2 regions of the Plantactinospora sp. B5E13 genome follow, and region 2 is predicted to be linked to the other one. Evidence: riboswitches for the same ligand, from Rfam matches in the RefSeq annotation. Region 2 holds a riboswitch; the other holds the start of a gene.
What was found. Region 2 has a riboswitch for thiamine pyrophosphate ahead of ABGB05_RS15545 (ECF transporter S component). Riboswitches for the same ligand answer to the same signal wherever they lie in the genome.

Region 1: it holds a riboswitch for thiamine pyrophosphate, as region 2 does, so the genes downstream of both, thiE (thiamine phosphate synthase) here and ABGB05_RS15545 (ECF transporter S component) in region 2, are expected to answer to the same signal.

What each region holds. Positions count from the first base shown of each region.
Region 1 is NZ_JBDPLT010000010.1:69,589-79,159, reverse strand. Features, by position in the region: gene ABGB05_RS11960 (thiazole synthase) at 1-316, opposite strand, end outside; gene thiS (sulfur carrier protein ThiS) at 322-522, opposite strand; gene thiO (glycine oxidase ThiO) at 543-1,703, opposite strand; partial or broken gene thiE (thiamine phosphate synthase) at 1,838-2,455, opposite strand; TPP riboswitch at 2,450-2,558, opposite strand; gene ABGB05_RS11940 (ThuA domain-containing protein) at 3,050-8,797, shown strand; gene ABGB05_RS11935 (hypothetical protein) at 8,900-9,463, shown strand; gene ABGB05_RS11930 (aldo/keto reductase) at 9,570-9,571, opposite strand, start outside.
Region 2 is NZ_JBDPLT010000014.1:119,758-129,328, forward strand. Features, by position in the region: gene ABGB05_RS15520 (EAL domain-containing protein) at 1-1,025, opposite strand, end outside; gene ABGB05_RS15525 (RNA polymerase sigma factor) at 1,022-1,615, opposite strand; gene ABGB05_RS15530 (DUF6328 family protein) at 2,034-2,546, opposite strand; gene ABGB05_RS15535 (SIS domain-containing protein) at 2,862-3,611, opposite strand; gene ABGB05_RS15540 (alpha/beta hydrolase) at 3,682-4,509, opposite strand; TPP riboswitch at 4,574-4,682, shown strand; gene ABGB05_RS15545 (ECF transporter S component) at 4,759-5,349, shown strand; gene ABGB05_RS15550 (ABC transporter ATP-binding protein) at 5,428-6,882, shown strand; gene ABGB05_RS15555 (energy-coupling factor transporter transmembrane component T) at 6,879-7,679, shown strand; gene ABGB05_RS15560 (PHP domain-containing protein) at 7,824-9,548, shown strand; gene ABGB05_RS15565 (hypothetical protein) at 9,557-9,571, shown strand, end outside.

The DNA.
Region 1 (9,571 bases), on a different contig from region 2:
TGGTGTCGAACGCCTCCCGGGCCAGGTGCGCCGTGGTCACCGCCTCGGCGGCGGTACGACAGCCGGCGGTGTTCGGCAGCAGCCGTACCCCGCACCGGCCGAGTACGTCGAGCAGCCCGCCGCCCATCGTCGCGCCGCTGTCGATCCGGCGCAGTGCGACGGTGACCAGTTGGCTGCCGCTGGCCCGGATCGCCTGCTCCAGCGCGTACGGGCTGCTGGCCCCGCCGGTGCCGAGGATGAGCCGGGACCGGAACGTCTCGCCGCCGAGCCGGAACTCGTCGGTGGCGGTCTCTCCAGGTGTGGCCAGGGTCGTCATCCCGGTCACCCGCCCTGGGCCGCGGTCAGCACCTCGACCCGGTCCCCGTCCCGCAGGGTCCACGTCGGCCAGCCGGTACGCGGCACCACCTCGCCGTTGACCGCCACCGCCACGCCCTGGCTCTGCGGGGTGAGTTCGGTGACCAGGTCGGCCAGGGTCTTCTCGCCGGGCAGCCGGTGCCCGACTCCGTTGACGGTCAGTTCCATGTTTCCTCCCGGCTCTGGGACTACTCGGTATCGGGTCGCCCACCAGGGCCGACCCGGTCAGGGCCGATGCCGGCACGTCCGGACCGGCCGGGGTTCGGCGGGCCGAACCGGTCCGGGGCGAACGGGGCGAGCAGTGGATCGGGCACCCCGGTCACCAGCAGGTCGGCGACCAGGTCGGCGGTGAGCGGGGTGAGGACGATGCCGTGCCGGTAGTGGCCGCCGGCCACCAGCACCTCCGGCCGGCCGGGCAGCGGCCCGATCAGCGGCGCGTTGTCCGGGGTGCCGGGGCGCAGCCCGGCCCGCGCCTCCACCAGGTGGTACTCGCCCAGTTCCGGCAGCAGGTCGGTGGCGGCGCGGAGCAGTTCCAGCACGCCGGAGGCGGTGACGTCGAGGTCGCCGCGTTCCTCGACGGTCGCCCCGACCACCACCTCGCCGTCGTGGCGGGGCACCAGGTAGACGTCGCGTCCGTCGACGTACCCGTTGATGACGTGCCGGAAGCCGGGCGCCGCGCCGCCGGGCGCCCGCAGCCGCAGGACCTGGCCCTTCACCGGTCGGACCGGCAGGCCGGTGAGCTGGGCGGTACCGCAGCCGGCGGCGACCACCACCCGGGCCCCGGCCGCGGTCACCTCGTCGAGGCTGCCGACCGGTCGGGGCAGCACCGTCGCCCCGGCGGCGGCGACCGCGACCCGCAGCGCGGCCACCAGCCGGCGGGGATCCACCTGGTGGTCGCCGGGCGCGTAGGCGCCGCCGCGCAACCGGGTCGCCAGCAGCGGCTCGCGGTCCCGCAGTTCGGCCGGCCGCAGCGGGGTGATCGGCAGGCCGAGTTCCCGCTGGTACGCCCAGAGCCGTTCCGCCTCGGCCAGGTCGTCGGCGGTGACCGCGACCGAGAGGGTGCCCTCGGTGCGGTAGCCGAGGTCGAGGCCGGTCCGTTCGGTCAACCGGGCGGCGAAGTCGGGCCAGCCGGCCGCCGAGGCGACCAGCAGCCGGGTCAGCGCCCGCTCGCCGAAGTGCGCCTCGGAGACCGGGGCGAGCATGCCGGCGGCGACGTCGGCGGCACCCGAGCCGGGGTCCGGGTCGTGGACGGTGACCCGCATGCCCCGCTCGGCACACCGCCAGGCGGTGGCCAGCCCGATCGGGCCGGCACCGATCACCACGACGTCGGGAGAGCCGCCGGTCAGCATGTCGCCACTCCGGTGGAGTGCGCGTCGGCGCCTCCCCCGGGTGGCGAATGTCGGTCGGCTCCGGCCGCTGGCCCGGCGGCCGGCTCCGGCGGGACGGCGGCCGGCAGCGTCGGCTCAGTCGGCAGCGGCGCACGCAGGGCGGCGAGCAGTTCGGCGGTGGCCCGGGCCGGGTCGACGGCGACGGAGAGCGCACCGACCACCGCCACCCCGTACGCCCCGGCGGCGCGCAGCGCCGGCACCTGGGCGGCGGTGATGCCACCGATCGCGATCACCGGGACCGGTACCACCGAGGCGACCCGGCGGATCCCGGCCGGTCCGATCGCGTTCGGCAGCCCGTCCTTGGTACGGGTCGGGTAACACGGGCCGACCCCGAGATAGGTGGCCCCGGCGGCGACGGCGGCGAGACCGGTCTGCGGGTCCCGGGCGGTCGCGCCGAGTACGGCCGTCGGACCGAGCACCCGCCGGGCGGCGTCGACCGGCAGGTCCAGGGCGCCGACGTGCCCGCCGTCGGCGCCGACCGCGAGCGCCACGTGCAGTCGGTCGTTGACCAGGCAGGTCGCTCCGGACCGGGCGCACCACGCGGAAATCTCTCGGGCCAGCTCGTACGCGGTCCGGTCGTCGACGCTGTCCTCGACCCTGATCTGCACGACCAGCTCCGGGCCAGCTACGGAGAGTGCCGCCCGAACCGTCGAGAGTGGATCCCGACCGGGCCGGGTGTCGGTGATGAGGTGGAGTCGACCGAGAGACGACATGGCAACGCTCCTCCCTGCGCCGGCATTACCCGGATCAGGTTCGACGGTCGGGGGCTTCAGCCCCCCTCTCAGCCCGGTGCACCGGGCTCCCGTGGGTTACTTGCCGGCGACGATACGCGCTTCGTCACGCTGACGTAAAGCCCCGTGACCCAACGCACATCCACCGCGACCAATCGACAGACCCGGATGCATGGCCGCGACCAGCGTCGATGCCGGGGCGGACCCGACATCCGGAGCGTCGACTTGGACCGTCCTATCCGGTAAGTCGCACGCCGTTACTCAACCGTTACCCGAATTAACCTCGCGGTCGTATTCCGGTACCCCCGGTACCCGCCCTAATTTGTTCAATGACAAGGCAGAATCCGGCCGGTCGGGGCCTCGGCGGGCCACGGTCGGCCCCGCACCCCGAGGCGGACCTTCGGCGAGCCGTACCCGGGATCCCCCGCTGTCCTCATCGGACGAAGGAGATCCTTCGTGGCAGTCCCGCGCCGCGTCCGCGGCACCCCCACCACTGACCGTGCATCCGGCCACCGTCGCAACCCCCTCACCCGCGCCCTGCTCGGCACCGCCGCCGCGGTGGCGCTGACCAGCACCATGCTGGTCGGCAGCCCGGCCTCGGCCGCACCGGCCGGGCAGCCACTCGCCGCACCGGCCCAGGCCCAGGCCCAGGCGGAGCCCTTCTCCGTGCTGGTCTTCTCCAAGACCGCGGGTTTCCGGCACGACTCCATCCCGGCGGGCATCGCCGCCATCCGGCAACTCGGCACGGAGCACGGCTTCACCGTCGACGCGACCGAGGACGCCGGTGCCTTCACCGACGAGAACCTGGCCCGCTACCAGGCGGTCGTCTGGCTCTCCACCACCGGCGACGTACTCGACGCCAACCAGCAGGCGGCGTTCGAGCGGTACATCCGGGCCGGCGGCGGCTACGCCGGCGTGCACGCCGCCTCGGACACCGAGTACGACTGGCCCTGGTACGGCGACCTGGTCGGCGCGTACTTCGCGTCCCACCCGGCGAACCAGCAGGCCACCATCAAGGTCGAGGACCACGCGCACGAGTCCACGAAGTCGTTGCCGGACCAGTGGTCCCGGTACGACGAGTGGTACAACTTCCGAGAGAACCCGCGCGCCGACGTACACGTGCTGGCCTCGCTGGACGAGACCAGCTACTCCCCCGGCGCCGGGGCGATGGGGCAGGACCACCCGTTCGCCTGGTGCCAGGACTACGACGGCGGGCGGGCCTGGTACACGGCGGGTGGGCACACCCAGCAGTCGTACGCCGAACCGGAGTTCCTGGCCCACCTGCTCGGCGGCATCCAGACCGCGGCCGGCGTGGTCGACGCCGACTGCGCCGCCTCGCTGACCAGCAGCTTCGAGAAGGTGACGCTGGACAGCAACACCAGCAACCCGATGGAACTGGACGTGGCGCCGGACGGCCGGGTCTTCTACGTCGAGCGGGACGGTCGGGTCCAGATCGTCAAGCCGGACACCGGCACCACGGTCACCGCCATCGACCTCGACGTCTTCACCGGCAACGAGGACGGCCTGATCGGCATCCGCCTCGACCCGGACTTCGCCACCAACCGGTGGGTGTACCTGTACTACGCACCCAACGACGGCACCCCACACAACTTCCTCTCCCGGTTCACGGTCGTCGGTGACACCCTCGACCCGGCCAGCGAGAAGGTCGTGCTGACCGTCGACACCCAGCGCAACACCTGCTGCCACGCGGGCGGCAGCATGACCTTCGACAGCGCGGGCAACCTCTACCTGGCGACCGGGGACAACACCAACCCGTTCGAGTCGAACGGCTACAGCCCGCTCGACGAGCGGCCCGGCCGGCAGGACTACGACGCCCAACGCACCTCCGGCAACACCAACGACCTGCGCGGCAAGGTGCTCCGGATCCACCCGGAGGACGACGGGACGTACACCGTCCCGGAGGGCAACCTGTTCCCGCCGGGCACGGAGAAGACCCGACCGGAGATCTTCGCGATGGGCTTCCGGAACCCGTTCCGGATCGGCGTCGACCCCGGCACCGACACGCTCTACGTCGCGGACTACGGCCCGGACGCCGGCTCGGCGAACCCGGACCGTGGGCCGGGCAACACCGTCGAGTGGAACATCGTCGGGCAGGCCGGCAACTACGGCTGGCCGTACTGCGTCGGCGCCAACGCCGCCTACCGGGAGTTCACCTTCCCGTCCGGGCCGGCCGGTGCCGCGTACGACTGTGCCGCACCGGTGAACAACTCGCCGAACAACACCGGTCTGACCAACCTGCCGCCGGCGATCCCGGCCACCGTGGACTACGACTACAACGGCAACCCGGAGTTCCCGGAGCTGGGCGGCGGCGGGGCGCCGATGGGTGGACCGGTCTACCGGTACGACCCGGAGAACCCCTCCGACCGCAAGTGGCCGGCGTACTTCGACGGCAAGGCGATGGTCGGCGAGTGGAACCAGAACAAGATGTACACCTTCCAGGTCAGCCAGGACGGCCGGTCGCTTGTGGACATCAACCAGCTGCTCGCCGGGATGACCTTCGTCCGGCCGATGGACTTCGAGTTCGGGCCGGACGGCGCGTTGTACCTGATCGAGTGGGGCAGCGGGTTCGGCGGCAACAACGACAACTCGGGGGTCTACCGGATCGACTACATCGCCGGTGACCGGGCCCCGATCGCGGTCGCCGAGGGTACGCCCACCTCCGGCCCGTCGCCGCTCACCGTGGCCTTCAGCAGCGAGGGCTCCCGAGACCCGGACGGCGGACCGCTCACGTACGCCTGGACGTTCGGGGACGGCGGCAGCTCGACCGAGGCCAACCCGACGCACACGTACGCCGCACCGGGCAACTACAACGCGCAGCTCACCGTCACCAACGACGGCGGCCGGACCGCGGTGGCGAACGTGCCGATCACGGTCGGCAACACCGCCCCGACGGTGACCATCGAGTTTCCGCCGGAGGGTGGCTTCTTCTACTGGGGCGACCAGGTCCGGTACACGGTCACGGTGACCGACCCGGAAGAGGAAACGATCGACTGCGACCGGGTGAAGCTGCAGTACTACCTGGGTCACGACGAGCACGCCCACCCGCTCGACGAGTACACCGGCTGCACGGGCCTGGTGCAGACCTCGCTCGCCGCCGGGCACGGCGAGGACGCCGACATCTTCGCGGTCTTCGAGGCGACGTACACCGACGGCGGCGGCGCCGGCGGCTCCAACGCGCTGACCGGCCGGGCGATCGAGGTGTTGCAGCCGAAGCGGAAGCAGGCGGAGTACTTCGCCGCCACCGGCCGCGCTCCCGGCGGGGTCGGCACCGGTGACCCCGGGGTGCAGAGCCAGGAGACCAGCGACCCGCAGGGCGGTTTCCAGAACATCGCCTTCATCGAGGACGGCGACTACTGGACGTTCGACCCGGCGAACCTGACCGGCATCGACGCGCTCCGGTTCCGGGCCTCCTCGGCCGGCGGCGGCGCGCAGATCGAGGTACGGGCCGGCGCGGCCGACGGTCCGCTGCTGACCACCGCCACCGTGCCGGACACCGGGGGCTGGCAGACCTGGGTCGACGCCACGGCACAACTGGCCACCCCGAGCACGGTGAGCGGACCGCTGTTCTTCGTGGCGAAGAACCCGGTCGGCTCGACCGGCACCGGCGCGATCCTCAACGTCAACTGGGTCGACTTCGTCGGCCGGGGCGTCACCGAGAACGCGCCTCCGGTGGTGTCGGTCAGCGCCGACCCGAGCACCGGCATCGCGCCGGTCCGGGTGGAGTTCGACGGCACCGCCACCGACGCCGAGGGCGACGACCTGACGTACGCCTGGGACTTCGGGGACGGCGGCACGGCGGACACCCTCGACGCGGCGCACACGTACACCGTGGCGGGGAACTTCGTGGCGACCCTGACCGTGACCGACGCCCGGGGCGCGCAGGCCTCCGCGTACGTCCCGGTCCGGGTGCAGGCACCGAACACCTCCTGCCTCGGGGCCCGCTCGGACGACTTCTCCGGCACCGAGCTGGACAAGTCGCGCTGGTCGACGGTGGTCCGGGAGAACCAGCTGTACGCGGTCCGGGACGGCAACCTGGCGCTGCCGACCTCGGTCGGCGACCTGTACGGCAGCCGTAACGACGCCACGAACCTGGTGCTGCAACCGGCGCCGGACGGCAGTTGGCAGGCCACCACCCGGGTCACCCTGGCCGTGGCGGCGAACTACCAGCAGGCCGGTCTGATCGTCTACGGCGACGACGACAACTACGCCAAGCTGGATCTGCTCTACAACGGCAGCCGGCGGATCGAGTTCATCCGGGAAACCGCCGGTACGCCGCGCAACGAGTCGGGCGACTCGGCGGCGGCACCGGCCGGTGACTCGGTCTACCTGCGGTTGACCAGCGACGGGACGAACCTGACCGCGGCGTTCTCGGCCGACGGGCAGACCTTCACCCCGGTCGGGCAGTCGGCCGCGCTGGCCGGCATCACCGAGCCGAAGGTGGGGCTGTTCGCCCTGAACGGCGGCACCGAGGCGCCGGTGGTCGACGCCGAGTTCGACCTGTTCCAGTTCTCGCCGGACGCCCCGGCCGGTCCGGTCACCCCGTCCGACGAGTTCACCGGCGACACGCTCGACCGGTGCCGGTGGGACGGCATCGTCCGGGAGGACCCGGCGGCGTACCGGGTCGCCGACGGCGCGCTGCACGTCGACGTGCCGAACGGTGACATCTACGGCACCGGCAACACCGACCCGACGAACTTCGTGCTGCAGACCGCGCCGGAAGGCGACTGGACCGTGCAGACGAAGGTCGACGGCAGCCTCTTCACCGAGCAGTACCAGCAGGCCGGCCTGATCGTGTACGGCGACGACGACAACTACCTGAAGTTCGACTTCATCGTCGACAACCAGGTGGGTCAGCCGTTGTCCCGGCGAATCGAGTTCCGCAGCGAGGTCGGCGGTACGGTGCAGAACCCGCAGCCGGAGGCGGCCGGCCTGGAGTCCTCGGTCTGGCACCTGCGGGTGGCGAAGGTCGGGGACACGTACACGGCGGCGTACTCGGCCGACGGTACGACCTGGTCGGAGCTGGCTCCGCTGACCAGCACCGCGGTCGGTGACACGCCGAAGGTGGGTCTGTTCAGCCTCGGTGGCGCGCAGACCGAGTCGAAGACCGTCTCGTTCGACTACTTCCGGCTCAGCACGGAGGTGGCCGACGAGGTCGCGCCGGTGACCACCGCCGAGGTGTCGGGGACCCCGACCGCCGGCTGGTACCCCGGTCCGGTCACGGTCACCCTCGCCGCCAGCGACAACAGCGGTGGCAGCGGGGTGGCGGAAACCGAGTACCAGCTCGACGGCGCGACCACCTGGACCGCGTACACCGAGCCGGTGGCGGTCAGCGGTGACGGTGACCACGAGCTGCGGTTCCGCTCGACGGACGAGGCGGGCAACGTCGAGGAGACGAAGTCCGTGGCGGTGCGGATCGACGCCACCGCGCCGGTCAGCAGCGCCTCCTTCGCACCGCCGACCGACGACGGCTGGCACGGCGGCGGCAGTGTCCCGGTGACGCTGACCTCGACCGACGCCGGTTCCGGGGTGGCCCTGCTGGAGTGGTCGCTGGACGGCGGCGCCTGGACGGCGTACACCGAGCCGGTGACCGTGACCGGGGACGGACAGCACGAGCTGCTCTACCGGGCCACCGACGCGGCCGGGAACGTCGAGACGCTCAAGTCCGCGGTGCTGAAGATCGACGGGGTGAAGCCGACCGTCCTGGTCTCCGGGCTGGCCGACGGCCAGCTCTACGGGGACAGCCAGGACGTCCGGGTGAACTGGTCGGCGGTCGACCCGACGTCGGGGATCAAGGCGACGGTCGGCACGCTGGACGGTCGGCCGTACCAGCCGAACACCCTGCAGGCCATGTACGAGCTGCCGCTCGGCCTGCACGAGCTGACCGTGACCGCGACGGACAGGGCGGGCAACAGCACCACCTCGACCGTCCGGTTCTTCGTCACCACCTCGTTCCGGGACATGCAGCAACTGCTGGACCGGTTCAAGGCGACGGGTCGACTGTCGGCGAAGGCGCACAAGCAGTTGTCGGCCAAGCTCGACGCGGTCCGCCAGGCCGAGGCGAACGGCAACGACAACAAGGCGATCAAGCAGCTCGGCCAGTTCAAGGCGCTCGCCGCGGACACCGCGCTGGTGACGGAGGCGGAGATCCGGGACGTGCTGGTCCGGGACGCCGACGCGATGATCGTGCGGCTCGGCGGCGACCCCAGCGCCGCCGGCGTCCGGGCCAACGACGGCAAATCGGTGCAGGGCACCGGTCGGCTGGCCGGTGACCCGACCCGGATCCACCGGGGCGGCCGGCTCTAGGCAACGGTACGGGGGGCGGTCGTTCGGCCGCCCCCCGTACCACCACCGGGGCGGGACCTGGCCGGGTCCCGCCCCGGCACGCTTCGACGTGAGGAGTTACCGATGAGGTCACGGCACCGTCTCTCCCGGGTACCGGCGACGCTGCTCGTCACCCTGGTCGTCGCCGGGCTGGTGACGCTCGGACCGGCCGGACCGGCCGCCGCCCGGGACGGGAAACTCAGACTGGCGGTGGCCGGCGACGGCGCCACCGGCGTCACGGTCCAGCTCAGCTACGCCGACACCGGTGATCCGGTGGAGACCGGCCTGCGACTGGTGCTGCGGGCCACCGGCGAGGGCGGCCGGCAGGTCGGCCCGCTCCAGCTCGGTCCGGCCGGTGAGGGGCGGGGCTTCTACAGCAGTGGCCCGATCCTCACCCCGGGGCGCTGGGAGGTCAGCGTCAGGGCGCCGGAGCCCGACCCGGCCGAGGCGACGGTGGTGGTGCAGGCGCGTGCCCCGCAGTCGGCTCCGGCGGTGGTGGCGGACGCGCCGAAACGGTCCGAAGCCGACAGCGGTGGCAGCACCCGGAACCGGTGGCTGGTCGGGGCGGGGGTGGTGACCATGCTGGCCCTGGCCACGCTCGGCGTACTCGGGCTCCGCGCCCGCCGGTTCCCGGCCGACGGTGGGTAGCCGCCTCGGACCGCCCGACCACGCCATGACCCCGGCCGGGATCGGACCGCCGCTCCGGGAGCAGGCGACGGCCGTCCAGTCGGCCACCCCGGCGCGGCGCTCCGGGTC
Region 2 (9,571 bases):
TAGCGGATCAGACCGGCCCAGGCGTGCAGACGCAGCCGGTTGCGGCCGAGCAGGAAGGACTGGTGGCGAATCCCCGCGACCACCGCCTCGGCGACCGCCCTGGCCGCCCCGAGCGTGGTCCGGTGCATCAACACCCCGAACTCGCCGGGCGCGGTACGGCCGCAGAGGTCACCGCGACGGATCGCCCGCCGCACCACCGCGCCGACGGCGGCGTCCAGCCGGTCGTGGTCGTCACCACCGGCGAGGTCGGGGTGCACCGGGTGGACCCCACTGGTGTCGGGATAACCCGATCGGGCTCCGGCCCGGACCGGGCCGACCGGGGCGACGGCCACCACCAGCAGTACGCCCGGGCCGGCCCGCCGGGCGGCGTCGATCTCCTCGACGAACCGTGGCCGGCTGAGCGGTTCGTCGCCCGGGTCCCGAGCGGTCAGTTCGGTCCGTACGGTCTCCCGACGTCGGGCCAGCCGGACACGCTCCTGCCGGGCCAGCTCCGCCTCGGTGACGTCCTGCCCGATGGCGACGATCCCGGACGGGCGGTTCCGCTGGTCGACGACGATCTCGACCAGCACGGAGACGTACCGGATGACCTTGTCCGGCCGGACCACCCGGAAGGTCGTCTCGCGGGCCGTCTCGGTCCGCCAGGCGCTCTCGACGGTCCGGCGGGCGTCCGCGAGGTCGTCCGGATGGATCAGCCGGGCGAGCAGGCCCACCGACGGTCGAACCGTGCCCGGCGCATAGCCGAAGACCAGCGACATCTCGTCCGACCAGCGCAGTTCGCCGTCGGACCGGTTCCACCACAGGCTGCCCAGCTTGGCCAACTGGGCGGCCCGGCTGATCCGGGCCGCCTCGTCGACATCGTCGGCCAGCGGATCGCGTACGTCGACATCGCTGATCGGGTCGATCCCGACAGACTCGGCACGTTGGTACTCCTGCTGGACCCGCCGGGTCGCCCGGCGGGCCCGGGCCCGTTCCAGTTCGCTGAGGCCACGATCGCCGGCCAGGGCGAGAACCTCGTCGAGGTTCACGACCGCCCGTCGCCCTCGGCGTGCCCCGTCCGCTCGGCGACCTCCCGGAGCCGGCGCCGGGCCTGCCGCCGGTAACCGCGGGCGGTGCGGTACGCGACACCGAGCACCCGGGCGATCTCGTGGTCGGACCAGCCGTCGAGAGCCAGTGCGAGAACCTCCGCCTGGCGCGGCGGCAACTGTCGCAGCCACCCCCGGAGCACTTCCCGCGCCACGGCGGCCGAGCCGTCGGGTGGCTCGTCCGACGCTCCGGCCGGCGGCGTACCCGGCCCACCGGGCTCCACCGTCTCCCCCGGTTCCGCCGCGCCGCGCCGCCGGACGATCAGCAGCCGGTGCCGGGCGGTCTGCACCACCCAGGCCAGCGGCTTGCGGTAGCCACGGATCTCGTGCCACTCGGCCCGGGCGGCGACAAACGCCTCCAGTACGGCGTCCTCGACCACGCCCGGATCCGGACACTGGTGGAGCAGGAAACGCTCGACCAGTACGAAGTTCTGTTGGCAGAACTCCTCGAAGCTGGCGTCCAGGTCGACCTCGCCCCGGTCCCCCAACCGGGTGTCGACCCGTACCGCCGCCTTGCCGCCGTCCCCCCTCACGCCGTCCCGCCCCCATCTGGTCCGAGCCCCGCTCCCCCGATCGGGCCCGCTACAGCTGCCGCCGGTTCCCCGGTCGACAACCCCCCCTGCAGGTGATCCATTCTCGCCTCTCGCCTCCATAGGTGTGGTTCCGCGTATAACTCTCCGTCAATGACGGGGATGTCGGCGGCGACGCGCGGAGGTCAGGATGACGATGATCAAATAGACGACGTCCACCTGCGACACCTCGGATGATCGGTCAATGGAGAAAACCAGATCATACGAGCATAGGTACTGTCCAGTATGGATCGCGGAGAGTAGTACTTTTCTGTTCCGGGATGTTACCGGCCCCGGCCCGCGTTGTCAGGCAGGCGAATCCGGCTCGTCACCTCCATCGACAGACCCCCACACCGGGGGGTCGGCGCGGCGGGCGGCCGGCTCAGGCCCCGACCACCTCGTCGCGGCCGGGAAACTCGTCGTCGCCGTCCTCGTCGTCGGGCTCACCCCAGTTGCGTCGCAGCCACGGCAACGCGACCCAGAAGGTCAGGAACCAGGCCCCGGTCAACCCGCTGAGCACAAAGGCCACCCCTCGGGGCAGGACGAAGTCCGTGATCAGCAGGACCGAGCTGACCATCGCGATCAGCATGAAGGCCAGACCGGCGGTCGCCACGGCGTGCGCGAACCGGACCAGTTCCGGCTTGCGCCCCTGCCGGAAGAGCGCCCGGTGGAAGGCGACCGGCGAGATGATCAGCGCGGTCGCGGCGGCCGCGGCGATCAACGCGACGATGTAGGTGTCCTTCTGGAACTGGGTGGCCCGGGGAAAACCGTTGCTGAACGGCAGGGTGAGCAGGAAGGCGAAGAGGATCTGGACACCGGTCTGGGCCACCCGCAGTTCCTGGAGCAGGTCGGTGAAGTTGCGCTGCCAGCGCTGCTTCTCGGTTTCGACGCTCACCCGGCCACCTCCGCTGCCACCGCCGCGTTCGTCCGGCGGAATCAAGTGCGGAGCAGTGTGCCCGGCATCGACGTACCCGAAACGCGAGGCCGGTTCGCGCGGTTTGGGCTCCTTCGGACGGTTCGGGCTGTGGTAGCCGGTTCGGCTCCTGCGGGCGGTTCGGTCCGCGGTTGCCGGTTCGCCGACGGTGGTTGTCGGCTCAGGAACCGAGATCCGGCCGGAACAGGGCCAGCGCGGCCCAGTCCAGCGGCCGCACACACGCATGTCGTGTCGGGCCTCGGGCGCCGGGTCCGTGACGTCGGACCCGGCGCCCGCTCACGCCCCGCGCCGGATCCGGCCCGCGTACCGGGCCTCCAGCACCTTGTTGTGCTCGTCCCCGGCGGGAATGTTGGCCGACAGGTAGACCGGCGGCGTCTCCCCCGCCTCGACCAGCCGGGCCACCACCTCGACCGTGATCTGCTGGGCGAGCAGCGCGGCGGTGATCGACGAGACCGCGCCGACCGCGCCGCCGCCGGGCAGCGGTAGCGTCGCGTCGCCGTACGGGGCACCGTTGTCCAGCACCACGTCGGCGAGGTCACCGAGTCGGCGACCGGACGGATGCCGGGACGGCACCCCGGCCGAGTGCTCCGCCGAGGTGATCGCGATCAGCGGGTGCCCACGCTCCTTCACCAGGGCGGCGAACTCGACGATGGTGCCGTTCACCCCCGAGTTGGAGGCGATCACGAAGATGTCCGCCGGCTGGACCGGAGCCAGTTCCAGCAGCCGGCGGGCCACCGTGGGGTCGCGCTCCAGGGTCGGGCCGAGGACGTCGGCCGGCGCACCGCCGTACAGCACCAGGTCACGCAGGGCGATCCGGTTCGTCGGGACCAGTCCACCGGCCCGGCCGGCGATCTCCATCGAGAGCGCCTCCGAGTGGCCGGTGCCGAACGCGTGCACCACCCCGCCGGCCCGCAGCGCCGCGCTGACCAGGTCGGCGGCCCGGCGTACGTTGTCCCGCTGCTCAGTCGCGACCCGGGTCATCAGCCCGGTCACGACCTCCAGGTAAGCCTCGGCGCTCAGTGTCACCGGTCCCGTCCCTTCGCCCCCACCGTTGATCATCCGTCGGTGTCGACGATGCCACGCCCGGCCCGGAAACTCACCTCGTGTCGGTGATCCGGGCCAGTACGGCGTCGGCGAGCGCCTGCGCCGCCGTCTCCGGAACCCAGTGCCCGACCCCGGTCAGTGGCACGAAGCGGTAGTCGCCGGTGACGAACCCGGCGCAGTTCCGGGCCGCGACCGGGCCGACCGCCATGTCGGTGTCGCCCCAGACGAAGGTGGTCGGCACCGCCACCGGCCCGGTGCCGACCAGTGCCTCCGTCGACATCGCCCGGTACCAGTTCAACGCGGCGGTCAGCGCGCCCGGTTCGCGCATCGGGGCGACGTACCGCTCGATCCGGTCGGAGGGCAGCCCGCCGAGCATCCGGCGCAGTGCCGCCGCGTCGTCCGCGAGCAGCACCCGCTCCGCCTCGCCGGCCTGCCGGAACAACTGCATGTACGTCGAGCGGGCCTGCTGGTCCGGGTCCTGCGCGATCGCGGCCCCGAACGGGGCCGGATGCGGTACGGAGACCGCGGTCAGGGTACGGACCCGGTCCGGATGGTCGGCGGCGAGCCGCCAGGCGACCGCCGCACCCCAGTCGTGCCCGACCACGTGCGCCGACGGTACGTCGAGCGCGTCGAGCACCGCCACCGCGTCGGCGACCAGTTCGGGCAGCTGGTACGCCGACACCTCGGTCGGCCGGGCCTGCGGCGAGTAGCCCCGCTGGTCCAGGACGAGGGTGCGCAGCCCGGCCGCGTGCAGCGTCGGCAGCAGGTCGTCCCATTCGCCACCGTGCTGCGGGAAGCCGTGCAGCAGCAGGACGGCCCCGCCGTCCGCCGGCCCGCCGGTGTGCAGGTCGAAGGTGAGGTCCCGGACGGTGATCCGCATGACCCGAGCCTAGTCGTGGCTATCGGCGCAGACGGATCCGGTGCTAGCGTTCGCGAAACAACCGCACATCCGACAGGGGAGCGCGCAGCGCTGAGAGTGTGGGCCGACCCGCCCGCAGACCCTCGAACCTGATCTGGGTAATGCCAGCGCAGGGAGTTCGGTCACGTCTCCAGCCGCGTCACGGTCCGGGACCCGGGCCGTGACGCGCGTTCCGCCCCTGGATCGCCGAGCGACTGGGAGGCAGTACACATGAAAGAGTCCGGCAGCACACGGTGGCGCACCGTCGACATCGTCGTCGCCTCGGTCATCGCCGTCGCCTTCGGCGTCATCTTCTGGGCCTGGAACCTGGTCTGGGGCGCCACCGAGGGGGCCTTCACCTTCTTCCCGCCGGCCCAGGCGGTCATCTACGGCGTCTGGCTGCTGCCCGGGGTGCTCGGCGGCCTGGTGATCCGCAGGCCTGGAGCGGCCCTGTACTGCGAGTTCCTCGCCGCGTTCGTCTCGGTGCTGCTCGGCAGCCAGTGGGGCACGATGGCCATCCTGCAGGGTCTCTTCCAGGGTCTCGGCGCCGAACTGGCCTTCCTGGTCTTCGGCTACGGCTTCTTCCAGCTGCCGGTCGCGGTGCTCTCCGGCGCCCTGGCCGGGCTCGCCGCCGCGATCTTCGACCAGATCCGCTACTACGCCGGGTACGACTTCGCCTCGGTCCGGCTGCCGTTCTTCGTGATCACCGTGGTCAGCTCGTTGATCATCGCGGGTGCCGGCGGCTGGGCACTGACCCGGGCGCTGGCCCGGACCGGCGTACTGGACCGCTTCCCGGCCGGCCGGGACCGGGCCGCGGTCTGAGCCCGGTCGACCGGACGGCGGAACGGACGGTGTCCCGGTGAGCGCGGTCGACCCGACGACGCAACGGACGGTGCCCTGGTGAGCGCGGTCGAGCTGCGCGGCTTCGGCTGGCGGCACGCCGGGCGCCGGGCCTGGGCGGTCCGTGACGTCGACCTGCGGATCGAGCACGGCGAACGGGTCCTGCTGCTCGGCGCCTCCGGGGCCGGCAAGAGCACCCTGCTGGCGGCGCTCGCCGGGCTGCTCGCCGAGGACTCGGGTGAGCAGACCGGCAGCGTCGAGATCGACGGGCTGGACCCACGCAAGGCCCGGGAGCGGGTCGGCATCGTCTTCCAGGATCCGCAGACCCAGCTGGTGATGGCCCGGGCCGGGGACGACGTGGCGTTCGGCCTGGAGAACCGGGGCGTGCCGGCGGCGGAGATCTGGCCCCGGGTCACCGAGGCGCTGGACCGGGTCGGTTTCCCGTACCCGGTGGACCGGCCGACCGCCGCGCTCTCCGGCGGTGAGCAGCAACGGCTCGCCCTGGCCGGGGTGCTGGCGCTACGCCCGGGGCTGCTGCTGCTCGACGAGCCGACCGCCAACCTCGATCCGGCCGGCGCCGCCCTGGTCCGAGGCGCGATCGGCGCCGCGTTGGACGCCGACACCACACTGATCCTGGTCGAGCACCGGGTGGCGGAGGCGCTGCCGCTGGTCGACCGGGTGGTCGTCCTGGAGCCGGGTGGCGGGATCCGGGCCGACGGGTCCCCCGCCGAGGTCTTCGCCGCGCACGGCGCCGAGCTGGCCGCCGCCGGGGTCTGGGTGCCCGGCCCGCCGCCGGCACCACGCCGCTCCGGCGCCGCGGCCGGGGCGGTGCTGCTCGCCGCCGAACGGCTCGGCCTGCCGCCGCGGCTGGCCCCGACCGACCTGACCGTACGCACCGGCGAGGCGCTCGCCGTGCTCGGACCGAACGGAGCCGGCAAGTCGACCCTCGCGCTGCTCCTCGGCGGCCTGCTCGACCCCGGCACCGGCACGCTGCGGACCACCCCGGCCCTGGCCGACCGGTACGCGGGCCGCCCGCCGCACCGCTGGCGGGCACCGGTGCTGGCGCAACGGATCGGTTCGGTCTTCCAGAACCCGGAGCACCAGTTCGTCACCGGCACGGTACGGGCCGAACTGGCGCTCGGCCCGCTCCGGGCCGGTCGCCCCGACGCCGAGGTGACCTCCATCGTGGACGACCTGCTCGCCCGGCTCCGGCTGGACCGGTTGGCCGCCGCCAACCCGTACACCCTCTCGGGTGGGCAGGCGCGGCGGCTGAGCGTGGCGACGGCGCTGGCCACCGCGCCCCGGCTGCTGATCCTGGACGAGCCGACGTTCGGTCAGGACCGACGGACCTGGCTGGAGCTCGTCGACCTGCTCGCCGGGCTGCGGGACACCGGACACGGCATCGTCGCCGTCACCCACGACCCGGACTTCGTGGCCGCCCTGGCCGACCGGACCCTCACCCTCGACCCACCGCAACGTGATCTCCTCGACACCGCGGTACGGGGGCCGCGATGATCCCGTACCCGACGGTTCCGACCTCCGCCGCGCCGCTGGCCCGACGCAACCCGGTGGCGAAGCTCGCCGCCGCGCTGCTCTTCTCGGTGCCGCTGCTCGCCACCCTCGACCCGTTCGTCCCGGCCCTGGCCATCGGAGTGGAACTGCTGGTCGCGCCGCTGTTCGGCGTCCCGTACCGGCTGCTGGCCCGACGGGCCCGGCCACTGCTGCTCAGCGCGCTCGGCATTCTCGTCACGATGCTGTTCTTCGCCGCCGATCGCTCCGGTGACGTCCTCGTCTCCGCCGGTCCGCTGCTGGTGACCACCGGGGTGCTCAGCACCGGTCTGGGACTGGCGCTGCGGGTGATCGCGGTGGCGCTGCCCGCGGTCCTGGTCGTCGCCACCACCGACCCCACCGATCTCGCCGACGCCCTGGTGCAGAACGCCAAGGTGTCCCCCCGGTTCGCGATCGGCGCCCTGGCCGCGTTCCGGCTGGTGCCGTTGCTCGGCACGGAATGGCGGATGATCAGCATGGCCCGCCGGGCCCGCGGCGTGGACGCCGGGCGCAACCCGGCGACCCGGCTACGACTGTTCGGCTCGACGGCGTTCACCCTGCTGGTCGGGGCGATCCGCCGGGGCACCCGGCTGGCCACCGCGATGGACGCCCGCGGCTTCGACTCCGGTGTTCCGCGTACGTCGGCCCGCCGGCAGCACTTCACCGGGGCGGACACCGTCCTGGTCGTCGGGGCGCTGCTGCTCGCCGCCGGAATCCTGGCGGCCAGTGTGGCGCTCGGTACCCACCGCCCCCTGATCGGCTGAGCCCACCGCTCGGCGGCGACGGCCCAGGTCGAACCATCAGTACGGTCGCATGTTCGCATAAGTGCCCCGAGCAGGCCATCTGTTGTTTGCCGAGGTAGGCGAGATTGATCAGCTGATCAGATTCGCCAGTCGATGGAGCAACCGATGGGCCACGGCCACCCGCACCACCACCACGACCACAGCCACGACCACGACCACGACCACGCGGTCGGCGGCGACCTGCCCGCCGCCCTCGACCCGACCGTACCGGAGACCGAACTCTCCCCGGCCGATCGCTCCCGACGCAGTTTCCTGCGCAACGCCGGCCTGCTCGGCGCGGGCACCGCGGCCACCGTCCTGGCGACGCCGGAGCTCGCGCACGCCCACGGTAACGGCGGCGACACCGGACACGGCGGCGACAAGGAGCCGAAGGGCGGCTTCCACTGGCTCGCCGGCGACCACCACATCCACACCCAGTACAGCTCGGACGCCCAGTACCGGGTGATCGACCAGGCCCGGCACGCCCGCGGCCACGGTCTGGACTGGATGGTCGTCACCGACCACGGCAGCGTGGCGCACGCGAAGATCGGCGTGGAGAAGGTCAACCCGGACATTGTCGCGGCCCGGGAACAGCTCAAGGACCTGCTGATCTACCAGGGCCTGGAGTGGAACATCCCGGCCGCCGAGCACGCCACCGTCTTCGTCGCGCCGGGGCGCAACGAGGTCGCCGTGCTGAAGGAGTTCGAGAACGCGTACGACGGCAGTGTGAAGAACGCCGGTGGCTCGTCACCGGCCAACGAGGCGCTCGCCATCGCCGGCATCAAGTTCCTCGGCGAGCAGGTCCGTCGGCGCCGGGTCGACGGCGCGCTCTTCCTCGCCAACCACCCGGCCCGGCGCGGCATCGACTCCCCGCACGAGGTGCGAGCCTGGCGCGACGCCGACCCCACGGTGGCGATCGGCATGGAGGGTGCCCCGGGCCACCAGGCGGCCGGCCTGCCCCGGCCGACCGCCGGCCGCAACCGCGGCTACTACGACAACGGACCGTCGGCGGACTCGTTCGCCGGCTACCCGCTGGAGAGTTACCGCACCTGGGGCGGCTTCGACTGGATGACCGCGACCGTCGGTGGCCTGTGGGACAGCCTGCTCGCCGAGGGCAAGCCGTGGTGGATCAGCGCGAACTCGGACTCGCACGTCAACTATCTGGACACCTCGCAGCGTGGGCCGGGCAGCAACTTCGACCTCAACGGCCGGCACGACGACCCGGTGTACGGGCCGCTGCTCACCGACGCCGGCGACTACTGGCCCGGCCAGTACAGCCGTACCCACGTCGGCGCCGCCTCGTTCAGCTACCGGGCGGTCATGGACGGGCTTCGGGCCGGTCGGGTCTGGGTCGACCACGGCGGCCTGATCAGCGGTCTCGACGTACGTGCCCGGGTGGCCGGCGACCGGCGGCCCGACTCGGGCACCCCGCTCGGCGGCGTGCTGCGGGTCAAGCGCGGCACCCGGGTCGAGCTGACCATCGACATCGACCTGGCCAACACGCCGAACTGGTCGCAGTTCGTCCCGGTGCTGGGCCGGGTCGACGTGATCGCGGGCCAGGTCACCGGCCCGGTCGCCGACCGGGACACGTTCACCGCGCCGACCGCCCGGGTGGTCAAGTCGTACGAGGTGGGCAAGGGCACCGGACGGGTCTCGTTCACCTACGCCTTTGGCCGGGTCGACCAGCCGTTCTACGTCCGGCTCCGGGGCACCGACGGCAACCGGACCGCCCCCGGCCTGATGGGGGCACACGTCGACCCGTTCGGTCCGGCGCTGGACATCGCCGGGGACGCCGACCCGTGGAAGGACCTGTGGTTCTACGCCAACCCGATCTGGGTACTGCCGAGCTGACCCGACCGGTGATCGGACTCAGC